2 regions of the Paenibacillus sp. 01T442 genome follow, and region 2 is predicted to be linked to the other one. Evidence: riboswitches for the same ligand, from Rfam matches in the RefSeq annotation. Region 2 holds a riboswitch; the other holds the start of a gene.
The links. A riboswitch is a leader RNA that binds a small molecule or an ion and turns the genes downstream of it on or off. The one in region 2 is predicted to bind cobalamin.
Positions count from the first base shown of each region.

Region 1: another riboswitch for cobalamin. It lies ahead of AC1DLM_RS18600 (ABC transporter substrate-binding protein); the one in region 2 lies ahead of AC1DLM_RS00245 (DUF4430 domain-containing protein).

Region 1 covers NZ_JBFTPF010000023.1:27,482-35,069, reverse strand. Annotated here, with positions in the region: gene AC1DLM_RS18615 (nicotinate-nucleotide--dimethylbenzimidazole phosphoribosyltransferase) at 1-908, opposite strand, end outside; gene AC1DLM_RS18610 (heme ABC transporter ATP-binding protein) at 932-1,708, opposite strand; gene AC1DLM_RS18605 (FecCD family ABC transporter permease) at 1,714-2,751, opposite strand; gene AC1DLM_RS18600 (ABC transporter substrate-binding protein) at 2,751-3,761, opposite strand; cobalamin riboswitch at 3,912-4,064, opposite strand; gene AC1DLM_RS18595 (hypothetical protein) at 4,097-4,624, opposite strand; gene AC1DLM_RS18590 (aspartyl-phosphate phosphatase Spo0E family protein) at 4,688-4,954, opposite strand; gene AC1DLM_RS18585 (aminotransferase class I/II-fold pyridoxal phosphate-dependent enzyme) at 5,023-6,225, opposite strand; gene AC1DLM_RS18580 (Lrp/AsnC family transcriptional regulator) at 6,241-6,732, opposite strand; gene cysK (cysteine synthase A) at 6,932-7,588, opposite strand, start outside.
Region 2 covers NZ_JBFTPF010000001.1:32,702-43,396, reverse strand. Annotated here, with positions in the region: gene AC1DLM_RS00265 (S-layer homology domain-containing protein) at 1-1,084, shown strand, start outside; gene AC1DLM_RS00260 (DUF4430 domain-containing protein) at 1,084-1,983, shown strand; gene AC1DLM_RS00255 (energy-coupling factor transporter transmembrane component T) at 1,980-2,870, shown strand; gene AC1DLM_RS00250 (ATP-binding cassette domain-containing protein) at 2,843-5,323, shown strand; gene AC1DLM_RS00245 (DUF4430 domain-containing protein) at 5,447-8,620, opposite strand; cobalamin riboswitch at 8,774-8,968, opposite strand; gene AC1DLM_RS00240 (hypothetical protein) at 9,109-9,399, opposite strand; gene AC1DLM_RS00235 (MBL fold metallo-hydrolase) at 9,883-10,506, opposite strand; gene AC1DLM_RS00230 (thioredoxin family protein) at 10,527-10,695, opposite strand, start outside.

The sequences.
Region 1 (7,588 bases), on a different contig from region 2:
GACGAAATGAAACCGTCGACGACAACCGGGCAGCGATGCTTCGCTGCGCCCAGAATTACCCCAACGAGACCGGCGATCTCCAATCCGCCGACTTTGCTCAACACCTCAAGTGCATAATCACCACTTGACCCTTCTTCTGCACTTGCACTCACACTTGCACTCACACTTGCACTCGCACTTGCACTTGCACTTGCACTTGCACTTGCACTCGCACCTACTCCACGCCCAGTCAACCCATTCACATCCAGCGCCGTACTCACAACCGACTGCTTATGCAGCCAAGTCGCATCGTCGATGCCGGTTCCACGACCTACAGCAATACTAGCGTCTAATCCCGTCAGTGCGCATAAGATTGCTGCGCTCGCCGTCGTATTGCCAATCCCCATTTCACCCGTAGCGAAAAGCCGGTACCCTTTTGCCACCAAATCGTCCACAATTTCACTGCCAGCTACAATCGCTTGGGTCGTCTCCTCCAAAGAAAGTGCCGCTTCCTTCGCCATGTTGCGCGTGCCTTTTCTAACTTTGCGAGAGACAAGATTGGGGTGCTCCAAATCCGCATTAACCCCCATATCTACACAAACCACATCTGCTCCGGCATGTCTAGCAAGGACATTTACAGCAGCCCCGCCATACAAGAAATTGAGTACCATTTGCGGTGTCACTGCCGCCGGGAAGGCACTGATGCCTTCCTCACAAACACCATGATCACCAGCCATGACAATAACCGCTTTTTTCTCAAAAGTCGGCATCACTTCACCTGTAATCCCAGCGACTTGGCGTGCGATATCCTCAAGCTTTCCCAAGCTTCCTTGCGGCTTCGTCAATTGATTCAAATGGTCATTGGCTTGCAGAGCCACCTCTTGATGGATAGGTTCAATCGCGTTTATCAAGTTATGTAAATTGTTCATTATCAACTTCCTCCAGCCCTTTATTAATTCCCAGGTTGTAATAAAATCTGTGGAACATCACTCACCGGGTGTTTAAGTACAATCGGCTCTGTTCCATATACTTCAGCTATTTGTGTACTTGTAATAATTTCTGCAGGTGTTCCGATGGCGGTTACTCGCCCCTCATGTACGATCATCAATCTCGTGCAATACTGCGCAGCCAAATTCAAATCATGCAGAACAGCTATAACCGTTAATTCCGACTCCTGCTGCCAAGAACGAATATAATCCATCATCTGTATTTGATAACCGATATCTAGAAAAGTAGTCGGCTCATCGAGCATGAGCAAGCTTGGCTGCTGAGCCATCACCTTGGCAAGTGCAACACGCTGCCGCTCCCCACCACTTAGTCGCTCAATCGTGCGATCTACGAGTCCTTCCAACTCAAGCTTTGTGATAATGGCATCAATGAGTCCATCTGATTCAGTCGTATCTTCCCCTAACCAATTTTGGAACGGGTAGCGTCCCATCTCCACGACTTCACGAACCGTGAAGCCAACAGGCGGCAACGCATCTTGCTGAAGTACAGCGAGCCATTTGGCCAATTCTTTGCGCGAATACGATGATACCTTTTTTCCTTTTAAAAGCACATGGCCATGCATGACCGGATCCATGCCGGATAAAAGTCGCAGTAATGTAGATTTCCCGCTGCCATTCGGACCAATGATCCCAAAAAACTCCCCTTGCTCGACCTCGAAGCTTATATTATCCAACACTTGTTGTTCTCGAAAGCTCTGAAAGAGCCCCTCCACTTGAATCATCGTGATCAACCTCTTAACGTTTTCTTATCTTTATGGAGCAGATAGGCAAAAAATGGTGCACCCAGAAACGCCGTAATCACTCCCAGAGGAATTTCCGTAGGACTTAGGAGAGTTCGAGCTAATGTGTCCGCCCATAACACATAAATACCACCGCAGATCGCGGATAAAGGAATGATTAGTCGATAATCCGGACCAACCAACAGTCGCACCAAGTGCGGTACGATCAGCCCAACAAAGCCAACCACCCCTGCGACAGACACGGCAGCAGCCGTGATCAACGTCGAAGCGATGAGTACGATCAGTTTCGTACGCTCAACATGAACACCGAGATGTGCAGCCTGACGCTCTCCTAATGCCAGCAGGTTTAATGATCTCGCATAGCTTAGCAGAATCACTATACCGATTAGTAGATAAGGTAAAATCATATACGTATATGCCCATCCACGCATCGATAGACTGCCCATGAGCCAGAAAATAATTTCATTCACCGTTTGGTTCGAAATCGAAACTAAGAACGATACAAACGCCCCAAGAAAGGCTTGCATCACAACGCCGGATAGAATCAGCGTTTCCATCTTTAGCTTCCCATCAATCATCGCTAGCTTCAAGACCAAGAACAGGGAAATAAGCCCCGTCGCGAAAGCCACAATGGGGATCGACCATTGCCCGAACCAAGCGAACTGCAGCCCGAAATAAATAAGAACTGCAGCCCCAACAGAAGCTCCTGAAGATACGCCCAACGAGTAAGGATCGGCAAGCGGATTGCGCAGAACCCCTTGGAAACCAGCACCAGCTATGGAGAGTACAGCCCCTACAAGAATACCTAGTAACATGCGAGGGATTCTTACTTTATTAATGATTTGTTCCGAAGATTGCGGCCAGTTCACCTCGACATGACTTCCTATCCAAGGAAGATGCTTCGCTAGAATCCCCACGATTTGTGAAAGTGGAAGCTGTGCCGACCCGATGGATAAACTCACCACAATAGAAAGAAGAAGGAGTAGAACGCCTACTCCTCCTCCAAACATCAATTTTCTTTTCATTATTTCACCAATTCAGGATAGATCCCTTTCGCCATTTCCAGTAGTCCATCCGTCAGTCTCGGACCTGGGCGGCTTACGGAGTTCTGGTCAAGACCTATCACACGTTTATTTTTCACGGCGTCAATCGCATCCCACCCACCGCGCGTACGAATAATTTCTTCTAACGGCTTCTTGCTCTTGATATCAACAATCCCGTTTGCGAATAAGATCACGTTCGGGTTCTGTTGAATGATTTTCTCTTCACTGATTTCATACCAGCCTGCTTTATCCGCAGCAACATTAATCCCCCCAGATAGGGTAATTAATTCATCCATGAACACACCGCTTCCTACGGTCCAGCCTGGGGCAAATTCCATATACACTTTTTTCTTATTCTCTTGCTTCACATCTTTTACAGCATCGACAACTTTCTGACGATCCGCTTTCATTTTAGCGACAACTTTCTCCGCTTGTTCTTGATGATCGGTAATCAGTCCAAACGTTTGAATATTATTGATCGCATCATCAAGTGTTTTGGGATCTACTTTAAACACGTTAATGTTCATCGCACGCAAGTCATCCACTGTTTTAGCATTCATGGAAACACCAGTGATAACAATATTCGCATTCGTAGCAATGACTGCCTCCATATTGGGCTTCGTAATGCTGCCTAGCTTCGGCTTCGATTTTGCTGCTTCCGGATAATCGTCATAATCCGATACACCGACAATATTCGCTTCTAGTCCAATCGCAAACAGCGATTCTGTCTCTGCTGGCGAGACCGACGCGATTCGTTCTGGCGCTTTGTCGAACGTAAACTCTTTACCTGTCACATCTTTTACTTTCAATGGATACGTCGTTTTCTTCGCAGCGGCAGGAGTTGCCGACGTTACGGGTGCCTTCGTCCCCGCACCACCTAGTTTCGATGGATCCGTAATTTCTGTTTCCTTCTTCGCACATGCCGCTAACGAGATCGCGGTCGCAACCGCTAATGTTAAGATAAGACCCCTTTTGAAATTGCTCTGTTTCATCACTTTAGCCCTCTTTTCCTTATTTTCAATTTACAGCCAAAAAAAATCCCCTTGTTCACTAGGAACGAAGGAGACGATAAATCGCGGTATATGGCAACGAACTTACGTGCGCTGCTTCCTGATTTAACGCGATCCTTTTCCTCGAAGGATGTTGTATCGGCACTATAGGCAGGTATTCTGACTCTCCAGACTTTCACAAGACTGAATTACAGTGGCGGGACCGTGCCGGATTTTAACCGGCTTCCCCTGAACTAATAATGTTCCATTTGGAATATTACCAGTACCTACAGTTGCAAATTATACATTGGTGCTATTAGTCGATTATAGATGTTCGCTTATTTTTGCGCAATAATTTGGATAACTTTCAGCGCCTCGTCCATTTTTGGAGCATTCTGAGGAATGAACGCGTATAATCCTTTACCTTCAAAGCCTTGTTCTTTCATCCATTTGTTTCCAGTAAGTGGAATGCCGTACAGATGCTTCTCCGCGGCCTTACCTTCTTCTTTGATCTCGATAACCCCATCTGGATAATCCTTAGGGTTGATGATGTTATCCAATGAAACGAATCCTGCTTGGTTGCTCAAGCCTTTGAACTGCTCTTCTCCCAAGATGAAGATCCCGTTACCACCAGCAGCAAGCTCAACAATCATTTTTTCCAATGAAAAAATAGGTGATGTATTCAACTTCACTGTAGGAATTTCGCCTACCTTGGATTTCAGAGATACTTCCAGCTTCTCCGCCGCTTCACTTGGAAACCCGTTTGGTCCCATCATAAATACCGATACATCTGCCTTCGGTCCACCACAAGCTGTAAGCATTAATATCATTCCTAGCATGACAACGAATAACCATTTTGCTTTCATGTGTATGTATTTCCCTCCGTCAAGTACTCTCTCTTTATCGATAGTCGCCAGAAAAGTCGGTTTTCACCGACTTTTCTTTCCAGATGTCATATATTCATTTATTTTTTGATCCAGTATCGTACTTAATTCAACTACCGCATCAGATGTCATTTCTCGACCTTCCATGACCATCTGTTCCATTTTACGTCTCAATGTATGGATCTCTTCTTCAAGTAAAGCTAGGGAATTTTGCTTCTTGGCATTTCTGGTCAGCCAACGCTGTCCGAACTCTTGCTCGCGAATTTGAAATTGCTTCTGAAAGTTAGTAAGCTGATATTCCATAAAAGCCATGCTCATCCCTCCTTACTCTTAGAATACCAGTTTTCGTCTCCTATGAACATATGAATTTACAAAGAATATTATAATTTCCGTAAGAAATTACCGATTCTCTCTAATGCTTCATTCAGTTGGGAAACACTATAGGCATAAGAGCATCGTAGAAAACCTTCTCCACCTAAACCAAATACATCACCAGGCACTGCAGCTACCTTAGACTCATACAAAAGTCGTTGTGCGAATTCATCCGAAGTTAATCCTGTTGCCACAATGCTAGGGAACGCATAGAATGCGCCTTGTGGTTCATGGCATTCAAGTCCGACTTCACGGAAGCCTTTGACAACTAATCGTCTCCGTTGATTATAGGATTCAATCATCCGGTCTTTCTCTTCCAAGCCATTCGTCAACGCTTCATGTGCAGCTACTTGCCCCATGACAGGCGCACACATGACCGTATATTGGTGAATCTTGGTCATAGCTGAGATGAGCTCTCTGTGACCGCAAGCATACCCCATCCGCCAGCCTGTCATTGCGAAAGCTTTGGAGAATCCGCTAACGAGAATCGTCCGATCCTGCATCCCAGGAACTGCTGCGAAGCTCACATGCTTCTGGCCGTACGTCAATTCCGCATAAATTTCATCGGAGATGACAATCAGATCATGCTCTTCAACAACTTTGGCAATCGGGAGCCAATCTTCATACGTCATAATGCCGCCAGTTGGATTACTAGGATAGCATAGAATTAATATTTTGGATTTTGGCGTAATCGCATCGCGAAGTGCCTTTTCCGTCAATTTAAACTGATCCTTCGCAAAAGTTTCGATACCCACTGGCACACCACCACTAATGGCCGTGATTGGCGAGTAAGAAATATAACAAGGCTCAGGAATCAGAATCTCATCCCCAGGTGTAATTAGTGAACGCAGCGCTAGATCAATAGCTTCACTGCCGCCTACCGTTACAAGCACCTCGTTCGAAGGCTCATATTTCACTTTAAAGGATGTATACAAATAGTTTGCAATCGCTTCGCGGAGCTCAGGAATACCAGAGTTTGGCGTATATTTCGTTCTGCCGCGCTCCAAGGAATGTACAGCTGCTTCACGAACGTGCCAAGGTGTGGAAAAGTCAGGTTCGCCAACACCTAGTGAGATGATGTCCTCTTTACTATTGCTAACGAGATCAAAAAACTTCCGAATCCCAGAAGGCTTCATTTCACGTACCGCAGGAGCGAGGTAGTCCTGCATCGATTTTTTGCTTGATTGAATCGTAGTCTCATCCTTGATCATAGCGCTACCTCTCCCTTACGGCGAAACAAGCATTCGGTGATCATCTTCCTGATCTTCGAAAATAATGCCGTCTTGTTTGTATTTTTTCAAAATAAAATTCGTTTTCGTAGAAAGCACACGGTCGATTGGCGATAACTTGTTGGAAACGAATGAAGCCACCTGTTTGAGCGAGCTCCCCTCAATCTCAACGAGCAAGTCATACGCGCCAGACATGAGATACACCGATTTGACTTCCGGATATAAATAGATCCGTTCCGCAATCGCATCAAACCCGCGCCCGCGCTCCGGCGTAATTTGCACTTCAATTAGGGCGGTAACCTTTTCGTCATCTACTTTGCTCCAGTTCACGACTGTCGCGTATTTGACAATGACCTTATCCGCTTCCATCTCGCTTATCGCTCGCGCAACTTCGGCCTCCGCCGTTCCTAACATGGTGGCGATCAGATCCGCGCTCCTGCGGGCGTCTTCCTTTAGTAAATCGAGAATTTTAAGCTTCAAAGTATCCATGGTTAAACCTACCTTTCTGAGATATGTTTCATTCATCCATTCATCTTACAATGAATTGCTGTCCTAATTCAATTACTGATCGCGGAAGAAAGGCAGAATATTTATCTATATTCGAAAATTCCACTAGAATTGGCAAAATAAAAAGCCACTGGATAACCATCCAAGTGACTCTAGCGCCCCTTTCCACCTCGTACACGAGTTAAAAGAGATCCATACTTAAATATCGCTCACCTGTATCTGGTGCAATGCAAAGCACTCGCTTTCCTGCTCCGAGCTTTCTTGCAACCTGCATCCCCGTCCATACTGAGGCTCCAGCCGAAGGACCGACAAGGATACCTTCCTTGCTCGCCAAATCCCTCATCGTTTGGATGGCATCCTCATCCGCCACTTGCACGATCTCATCATAGACGCTTGTGTTCAAAATAGCCGGAACAAAGCCTGGACTTGTCCCCACGAGCTTATGTGGCCCTGGGCATCCACCAGACAGTACTGGTGACCCCTTTGGCTCCACTACATAAATCTGGATATTCGGCAAATGCTCCCGAAGCACTTCACCAGTCCCCGTAATCGTACCTCCAGTTCCTGAGGTAGCAACGAAAGCATCTAACCGGCCCTCCATTTGCTGCAAAATTTCAGGTGCAGTCGTAATGCGATGAATGCTCGGATTCGCTGGATTCTCAAACTGCTGTGGGATAAAGCTTCCGGGGATTTGATCCCGTAACTCCACAGCCTTAGCAATTGCACCTGGCATCCGTAATGCGGCTGGCGTTAGAACAACGTCGGCGCCGTATGCTTTCAGGATATTTATGCGTTCCTTGCTCATATTGTCCGGCATAATCAAGATAGCCTTATAGCC
Region 2 (10,695 bases):
TGCACTTTCAGGCGTGTCTGCAGATCCTGATATTACGGGTATGGCCTTACAGGCTCTAGCCAAATATCAAAATTACACGAAAGTAAAAACAGCTACGGAAAAGGCCATTAACCGTCTTTCCAAAATACAGGACAACGATGGCGGCTACGCAAGTTGGGGTGCAAAAACTTCGGAGAGCACCGTGCAGGTGCTGATGGCGCTATGTGAGCTTGGTATTACTATTGAAGATAGTCGTTTTATTAAGAATGGTCATACCATTGTTGATGATTTACTATCCTTTTATTCAAAAGGACAGGGATTTAAGCACACTTCTGATGGCAGCGGTGTAACGGGGATGTCGACAGAGCAGTCATTTTATGGGCTAGTGAATGTTCAAAGAATCCTCGCGAACAAGAGCAGCTTATATCGAATGAACGATGTCAAACAAGCTACCTCAGCAACGCCTGACAACACTAACGGCTTAATGAACAAACACAAGGATATACAAGTTATGCCTGTTACCGATGCGAATAAGACTTTCTCTGATATCGCTAACCATACCAACAAAGCAGCCATTGAATTCCTTTCATCTAGAGGAATTATTAACGGTATGACTGACACTGAATTCTCACCAAATCAAACAATGACGCGTGCCGAATTTGCGACCATAGTCACCAAAAGTCTAGGTCTACCTATGCAAAAGCAATCTAACTTCCATGATGTCGCTTCTACAGCCTGGTATGCGGACTATGTAGGCACAGCTTATTCTTATGGCATCGTAAGCGGAACGTCAGAGACCACTTTTACACCGAACAATACGATTACAAGGCAGGAAGCTGCTGTCATGATCGCCAATGCAGCTAAGCTCACTGGCATGGATACAAATTTGAACACAGTTGAAACGAGAGATATGTTAGCTCAATTTGGAGATTACATCCAAACAGCTGAGTGGTCGAGGGATGCGCTAGCTTTTAGCTATCGAGAAGGTATTCTATCGCAAGATATGCTGAATATTGAGCCCACTACAGCTGTCACTCGAGCTGAAATAGCCGAGATGCTCTACCGCTTACTCTCTGCTGCTAAACTTATTAAAGAGGCGAACTAATGCGATTAACGAAAAATAAAATAATTGCTGCGACGATCATAGTGATCGTCTTGGTGGCAGCTTTCTTCAGTAGCGGGATGCCGCGGCAGCAGGCAGATCCTACTTCTACTTCTGGACTTAGAATGAGTAGTCCCACAACGACGACCTCACCTTCAGTATCCAAACCTATGGAGCTAACGACACCTCCTGAAGAACTGAAAGATACTAAGTCTTCTGATCCCGCCGTGACGACGCCAAGCAACACCCCTGTACCTGCTCAACCTACGGAAGAACCCATGCCTATTGCGACTCAAGATGCTACACCGTTGAACAAGGAAACGCCCAAGCCAGCTACACCTGATGGAACCAAACCTACGCCAACCAAAGCGATGGAGCTTGACCCCAAGACAGGTAAAGACCAATACCTTACCGATCCTGTTCCTGAGGGGAAACCACTCCCTATCGAACCACAGAACACCAAAATTTCTGACAAGCAAATGACAGTGACGCTTTCGGTTAGCTGCCTAACGATTCTGGGCAATATGAAATTGCTTGATCCTGAAAAGGTTGAGCTTGTGCCGAAAGATGGCATTATTTTCAAATCACAACAGGTTACTTTTTATGAGGGAGAATCCGTATTTAATGTCTTACAAAGAGAGATGAAGAAGAATAAAATTCATATGGAATTTGTGAATACCCCTATTTACAATTCAGCCTATATTGAAGGTATCCATAATCTGTATGAATTTGATTGTGGGGAGCTATCCGGTTGGATGTATAAAGTGAACGGTTGGTTCCCTAACTATGGAGCAAGTCGGTATCCACTGAAACAAGGCGATGTCATTGAGTGGGTATACACGTGTGATTTAGGCCGTGACGTTGGGGATACGTATAATTCAACTGGCGGTGGCAAGCAATGAGGGATTCCTTTTCAAGCTACCACCCCCTGATTAACTTTTTGTATTTTACATTCGTCATCTTGTTCTCAATGATTTTCATGCATCCAGTAAGCCTAGTTATTTCCCTTAGCTTGGCCTTTGCCTATTCCATCTATCTGAACGGAAAGAAAGCAATCAAGTTCAACTTCGTCTATATGCTTCCTTTTCTTATCCTAACTGCGCTTATTAATCCTGCCTTTAATCACGAAGGGGTTACGATATTAACGTACTTGCATAACGGCAATCCGCTAACCCTGGAATCTATTACCTATGGTCTTGCAGCAGCAACTATGTTCATTTCCGTTATCTGTTGGTTTTCTTGTTATAACGCTGTTATGACATCGGATAAATTTATTTATTTGTTTGGAAAAATAATTCCAGCATTGTCGCTCATTTTTTCGATGGTGCTGCGTTTTGTACCCCGCTTTAAAGCTCAGATTACCATCGTTTCCAATGCACAAAAATGTATCGGTCGGGATATATCCACGGGTAGTCTCATTCGTAGAATCAAGCATGGTATTCGGATTCTATCTATCATGGTGACCTGGATGCTTGAGAATGCCATTGAAACCGCTGATTCGATGAAAAGCCGAGGGTACGGATTACAGGGAAGAACCGCATTTTCAATATTTACATGGGATAGCCGCGACAAAACTGCACTAATCGCTCTAGTTGTAAGCGGAGGTTATCTCCTGATAGGAGCTGTTACAAAGGCTATGTATTTCCGATACTTCCCTTCCATGCGAGGTGTAGGGCTTTCCATTTACAGTATCAGTGTCTTTACGACTTATGCATTCCTATGCGCAATACCGCTTATTATTAATATTTCGGAGGATATCAAATGGAAGTCTTTACAATCCGACAACTAACATTCTCCTATCCTGGATCCCCTGGGAATGCGTTACGTGACGTCACTTTGACTATAAAACAAGGCGAATTTATTACCATCTGTGGTAAGTCAGGTTGCGGCAAATCAACCCTCTTACGTCATTTGAAAACAGATCTTACACCGCACGGAGCACGAAGTGGCGAGATTTTATATGATGGGATGCCCCTTGAACATCTAGATCGACGTATACAAGTCGCTCAAATCGGCTATGTGCTGCAATCTCCAGACAATCAAATTGTGACAGACAAGGTCTGGCATGAGCTTGCCTTTGGACTTGAAAGTCTTGGATACAGTACACTAGAAATTCGTCGACGAGTTGCGGAAATGGCAAGCTTTTTCGGCATACAGGAATGGTTTCATAAATCGGTTACCGAACTATCAGGCGGTCAGAAACAGCTTCTGAATCTTGCTTCCATTATGACCATGCAGCCGAAAATATTGATATTGGATGAACCTACCAGCCAGCTTGATCCTATTGCTGCAGCGGAATTTCTAGCCGCCATTGGGAAAATCAACCGCGAACTTGGAGTCACAATTCTCATATCCGAGCATCGACTTGAGGAAGTCCTGCCGCTGTCAGATCGCGCTATTGTGATGGATAATGGTGAAATCCTCGTTTCTGGAACACCGAAGGAAGTCGGTGAACAACTTTGGGATATGCAGCACGACATGTTTTATGCGATGCCAACGCCCATGCGTGTCTATGCAAGAATTGAGAACCAGCTCCCTTGCCCCATTACAGTCCGTGAGGGAAGAGAATTCTTGCATGTACTTGCTCAGAATCAACCATTCACGAAAGACATACAAACTGCTGACATTCCAGTGCGAAGGGCAGAACCGGCGATTGAGCTAAACGGTGTATGGTTTAAATATGAAAAAATTTCACCAGATGTGGTGAAAGGCCTGAGCTTACGTGCATTTTCAGGTGAGATTTATGCGATTGTAGGCGGAAATGGTACGGGTAAAACAACCACCCTTTCTCTCATATCTGGACTTCGCAAACCTTATCGTGGAACTGTCCTGATGAATGGGAAACCCATTGACAAGTATTCGGACAGTGAGAAATTCAATGGACTCCTTGGCGTTCTTCCTCAAAATCCACAAGCGCTTTTTGTACAAAAAACAGTTAAAGCTGATCTTTTGGAGATGCTATCCGGCAGCAAGCTGGATATGGCGTATAGGCAACAATGTGTGGATGAAGTTTCGGAGTTATGTATGTTACAACAACTTCTCGACCGACATCCTTATGATTTGTCTGGAGGGGAGCAACAACGTGCCGCTCTTGCTAAGATCTTACTTCTTCAGCCTTCCATTCTTCTGTTGGACGAGCCGACGAAAGGTCTAGACGCACATTATAAATTGATATTTGCCGAAATTTTAACCAATTTAAAACAACAAGGAACGACCATTGTTATGGTCAGTCATGATATCGAGTTTTGCGCTAGCTTTGCTGACAGGTGTGCAATGTTCTTTGACGGGGCGATCGTATCCGAGGGCAATCCCCAGGAATTCTTTGCTGGAAATAGCTTTTATACGACATCTGCAAGCCGAATGGCCAGGGATTTGATTCCAAAGGCCACAACGACCAATGACATCATTAAAGCCTTTAATGGCAATGAAGAAATGCAGAATGTTGATACGAAACCAAAGGTGAACATACCTCCATCGTTTCGTAAACATAGCCATAGTTCAACCGTATCCGTCCCTAATGAGCAAACACCAGTCGAACTCAGAAGTCTCTCCAAACGCACATTGACTGCCGTGCTCATGATTCTTTTATTAATTCCGTTAACCATTTGGTTTGGTATTTATTATCTCGACGATCGAAAATACTACTTTATTAGCATGCTTATCATTTTGGAAACCCTGCTGCCGTTTATGATGATTTTCGAGGGACGAAAGCCGCTGGCAAGAGAGCTTGTGGTCATATCCGTGCTATGTGCGATTGGCGTAACTGGCAGAATGGCTTTCTTCATGGTGCCTCAATTTAAACCCGTTGTTGCGATTGTTATTCTTTCCGGCATCGCATTAGGGGCTGAAACCGGCTTTCTAGTCGGTGCAGTCACAGGTTTTGTATCGAATTACTTTTTTGGTCAAGGGCCTTGGACACCCTGGCAGATGTTCGCTTTCGGGATCATTGGATTTCTTGCTGGAGCACTGTTCAAAAAAGGCATTTTACGCAGAAATAGAATTGCTCTTTGTCTATTTGGAGGATCAGCGACATTTCTCATATATGGAATCATCATGAATTTCTCATCCGTCGTGATGACAGGATCCAAACCCACAATTGGCGCAGTTATACTTGCGTGTATCCGAGGAGTTCCCTTCGATTTGATTCATGCCATAGCAACTGTCATATTCCTGTATTTCCTAGCAAGGCCTATGCTTGAAAAATTAGATCGAGTTAAAGAGAAGTATGGGTTGGTTTCGTGAAAGAAAAACAGCACCTCATTGGTTAGTATCTAACCTTTGGGGTGCTGTTTGTTATGTCCAAATGCGCAATTGCATCCGACCGGGAAAGAAGAGGATTTCTCCCCTTCTTCGTTAAAGCTCGTTCTACTTTTTCTGCTGGTGCAGTCTCATAATAACCACTGCGACCATCTCTCTGGTTACAGGAAGCAACGGGTTGAAATATCCGTTATCCTCTGTCAATAATCCGGATTTAATAGCTTGATTAACGTAAGGTAATGCCCAGTCAGCAACAAATGATTGGTCTTTAAGGTCAACCGCTAGCTGTCCCTCCATCGCAACACCTTGTAAACGACCCAGAATTACAGCCATTTCCTGTCTGGAAATCGTTTGATTCGGTGCAAAGGCATGATCTGAAATCCCTGTGATCAATCCCTTCGATTTCGCGGTTACGATATACTTGAAATACCAATCTTCTGTGCTAACATCGTCAAAATCTAACTCACCAGTTACTAACTCACTTCCTGTATAACGGACGATGAGTGCCGCAAACTCTGCTCTTGTTAATTCGCGTTTCGGCTCAAAATTAGTTCCGTTACCTTCCATAAATCCCAACGTAGTGACTTTAGCTACTGCTTCCAGTGCCCAACTGGAAATAGCAACAGCATCTTCATATTTTGTAGCCAGTGTGTTTTTGGTTTCTTCGGTTGGTTCCGTAGGTTCCGCAGGCTTACCAGGGTTATTAGGGTTAACAACGTTACCACTACCCCCTCCTACTGGCGGGGTATATGCCTCACCAATGTCTTTCCCAAGATCTTTCGTGTACTGCCAACGAAGAACGTCGTTATTCTGTAATGTGTAGATACCCGCGCTGTATTTTGGAAAGACCCCGTTCACGGAGTACATCCAGCCACTTAGCTGTCCTTTATCAAACTCCCCTAAGTGATCAATCGATTGTACATAGATGCTTGCACCTGAACCTGTATAAGACAGAGCAGTACTTTGGGTACCAAGTACCCGTTGTAGCAACGTAAACGCTGTATCGCCAGATTGCAAGGTAACCGTTATTGGAGCAATGATATCTCCTTCACCCAGAGAGCGTTTCTCAACAGAAAGTGTAACCTTTTGTGTAGTACTAGGTCCAGATCCACCACCAGGACCAGGCGCTGTTACTAACGTCGATTTAAAGGCTAAGAACTCCGTGAAATGCTTCGTTTTAATAATTAAGTCGCCATTCTCACTGTAAGCATACACATCATCGTTTCGATAGTTGCTGTTGTCATATTTATGTATTGCAGTGAAATTACCGTTTTCATCTATGAAACCGGCGTTACGATCACCCATCCCCTTCAATTTCAGTGTAACGTGTTGATTAAACTGGATGCGGCTATCACCACCCACTTTAATGCGTGAATCGATACTGTCTAGTCTACTACCACTGCCGGTAAGTACTCCACTTACTTTATTCGTCACAGAGTTATCGGTTGTACTCAGAATGCTTGGCAATTGAATCTTATTATTCCACGCAACTGATGTAACTTCTGTATAAGCCGGTATATCCAACTCCGTACTGCCTCGTTTAGCAATAACCTCTGGCAAAAATGGTGTCGTGAATGAAAGAGTAATCTTGTTCGTCGCTGGATCATTATCATCCGTCGAGAAGGATACATTGGACTCATTCGCACCAACATTGACGATCTGATCACTCGTCGTGCTCACATTATGAATGGTCAACTTATTACTTGCCGAGTTACTAACCAAGGCTGCTGGCAATGCTTGGAGCTTAAGAGCTCCTGTTTGACCTTGACCTGCAAAAGTTATAACAAGATCTTGTTGATTGCTTTCTTGCGTAATATGATCAATCGTCAAACCTGTAGTGCCAGGATCGAAACTCCAATTCGCTGCGGTATTAGCACCAGAAGTGAACGTGTCGCCGACTAGTTTAATCTGCAAACTAGGGTTGAGTATTCCGATGTTCGTATTCGAAGCGATCGCAATGGAAGGCCAACGGCCATAATAAAACGTAACGATATCATCGTCGTTTAAAATATAATCTGCTGCACCGACTTGCGGTGATACCCCGTTAACTTTGTACATCCAACCGTCGTATCCGCCAAGAGTTCCTGCAGTTTGACCTGCAATTGAGGAGAGATAGGGACCATAACTACTGTTTTGAATGACAAAGTTGATGTTAGACTTCTCGAGCACTTGTTTCAAAGCATCCATGGCTGTCGGCTGACTGCCATAGACTGCTGCAGTTATCGACTGTTGTGGCAGTATCGGACTATTAATGCCATTAACATTTATTTGTACGGTAGTTAAATTTGGCTTATCTGCTAAACGCTGCCAAACTGATTTACTCTGCTGAATATCTGTTAGTGCGATCAATACTTGTTCTGTTGCCATTAAGTTCTGTTTTAGATCTGTCACTTGCCAGGAAAAAGTGCCATCTGGAAGCACGAAGTTATAAACGGCATCTACAACTGTTTGATTGTTGACGACCCAGTTTGGGGACAATACATCTTCTCTAATAGCCACCAGACCTGATACAGACGTTGCCCAGCTGTTGGAGTTGTCCCCATTGCCCCATTGACCTGGGGAATCAAAGCCAGCATTAGTTAATTGTCTTTGCTTCAATAAAGCCTTAGCACGGTTAGCCGCAGTTACTGCAGCACTATTCGATTGATAATTCCCTAAAGCTAGCAGTGCCATCCCTGTAATATCTGTATCTGATTCACTTCCAAAGAAAGCAAACCCGCCATCAGACAATTGTAAGCTAAGTAAGTAACTTAACGCTTTCTCCTTGGCTGCATCGTTCCAGCTCCCGACGTTGTATCCCCTTTTCTTACCTGTATCCAGAGCAAGCATCGTCCATATCTGTCGATTAGATTCTCCGAAGGAACCTGTTGATGGATTTTGCTGAGCTGCTAACTCTGCGTACAAATTACGATTCGTTTCCCATGCATGGGAAGGATCAAGATTCATGGCCAACAATCCGAAGATTAAATTGATGTGGTAAGTACTATGATCGGTTGCTAATAAATCACCAGGATCACTTTGTTCCCAAGAAGGCAGCGTCCACTTACCATTATGCAAATCTTCCCCTGCTCCCCATAGCGCAACCATTTGCCACCATGAGTTGAGATTAGACCGATTTTGCTCATAAAATGAGACCGTATCCGCAATCATTGTATTTAATTTCGTACTTGGATTTGCATCGACTGCTCTCGCAACTTGTGGGACGAGCAATAAAGTTATTAGTGCCAAACTTAGAAGAGCAGAAATCCCTTTTTTCATCATCAAACTGAACAAACTAATCACCTTCATCTTCCTTAAAATAGTGGATAAACGAAAAACACCCTTCCCCGAGTTCCAGAGGAAAGATGTCTTTGTAAGAATCGTGTTAATCTAACGACTAACCACTCTTTTTGGCAAATGCAAAGAAACATCTTCCTCCCATCCTCGTGAGAAAAAAAATACATTACTTATCAGGCAGGTCTCCTGGCTTCGCTTCATCGCTTGTACAATCTCCTTCCCCTCTTGTTATCGAGAGTGGCTATGATTGTTAGCTCAGCGTTACAGTGGCGGGACCGCATCGGAATTGAACCGAACTTCCCTTTTAAGCTTCCGCTAGATTCAGCAGAAAGCACCTATTAAGCTAGTTTATGAAATTGTTTGTAATCATGACGAATTTTACATGACTTCATCGTAATAGACAATCCTTTTTTTCACAAACAAAAAAAGGCAACCCCACCAAGACCCCTAGGCCTCGTGGGATTACCTCTCTTTTTACCCGAGCAATCCGTAAATCAATATTTACAAATGCTGCGCGTAATAATAACTAGTAAAATGAAAAGTACTAAGATACTAGCGGCCGAATTGTTTTTCGGAGGGCAAGCAACTGCTTGCGTGTGAACCGGTTTCGGGAACACAAATTCAGTTTGTTGGTAGGACGCGTGCAGGTGGATATTATTGTGCATCGGTTGTTGCATAATTGGCGCTGGCGCTGGAAGCGGTGTAGGCATTGGCATTGGCATCGGGGTTGGCATTGGCATTGGCATTGGTTGCATTGGGTAATTCGGAACTTTAACATATTCCATGGAAGAGCACCTCCTTCATATTTTCCCAAAAGGGACTTACACAGGCTTACTGTTTAACTCAGAGGTTATTGTTGAAGTTGGGTGAATAGCTTACAACATCAGTCTATGGGGAAGCACCTACGTTGCACACGGTAAATACCCAGTTTATAAATAAATTGGGTGGGTGTCATGGGCGAACGAGCATAATTTGGAGATAGTCGATTATTTCGACTTGCAGCGGCTACTTCTCCACTTGCTCATCCTGTAACTCGATTATTTCGACTTGCAGCGGCTACTTCTCCACTTGCTCATCCCGTAACTCGATTATTTCGACTTGCAGCGGCTACTTCTCCACTTGCTCATCCTGTAACTCGATTATTTCGACTTACAGCGGCTACTTCTCCACTTGTTTCCTGTAACTCGATTATTTCGACTTACTCCTCTTCCCCATCCGTATACACAAAAAGGACCGCCCCCTCATCAGAGGGAGCAGTCCTAATCGCCTTACACGTATGGGTTATTCTCACGTTCGAAGCCAATCGTCGTCTTGGCGCCGTGCCCTGAGTAGACGATGACGTCGTCATCCAGCAGGAACAACTTATCCTGGATGGAATCCAGCAGGGTATTGTTGTCTCCACCAAGCAGGTCGGTACGACCGACCGATAGTTTAAACAACACATCACCACTGAACAGGTGTTTGTCATACAAGAAGCTCACGCTTCCTGGCGAGTGGCCTGGGGTGTGGAACACCTTGAGCTTAATGCCCAGGAACTCCAGCACTTGCCCCTCATCCAGCGCGAACTCTGCCGGGTCCGTCTCAACTAAAGTCCCAAGTTCTGGCCAGCGAGCGGAGCCATTCTTCTTCGGATTCGTCAGCCAATCGGCTTCTAGGTCGTGAATATACACCGGACAGCCCTTGAGCTTACGAATCTCGTCAACGCCCCCAATGTGATCGAAATGCGCATGCGTCAGTAGAATCGCCACGATATCCATGTCGGCAATTTTCTTAATCAGCGACTTCGGATTCATACCGGGATCGATAATAATACCTTGATTCGTCTCTGGATTCGACAGTAAGTACGCGTTCGTCTGAACCGTACCCAGGACGAAGGATTGAATGTTGATCATCGTGATGCCACCCTCACCTTTTAGAACGACTCGATCAATGAACGAAGTTCCTTCACAATAACAGCATGATATCCGTTACCTTCGCCATATTGACGGCCCATTTCGGCTCTGGCTACTTGAATTTTTTCGTTATAATCTGCCGCATCGCGATCTGGATTTTCTTTCTTGAACTGCGTCATAACCGCTTGC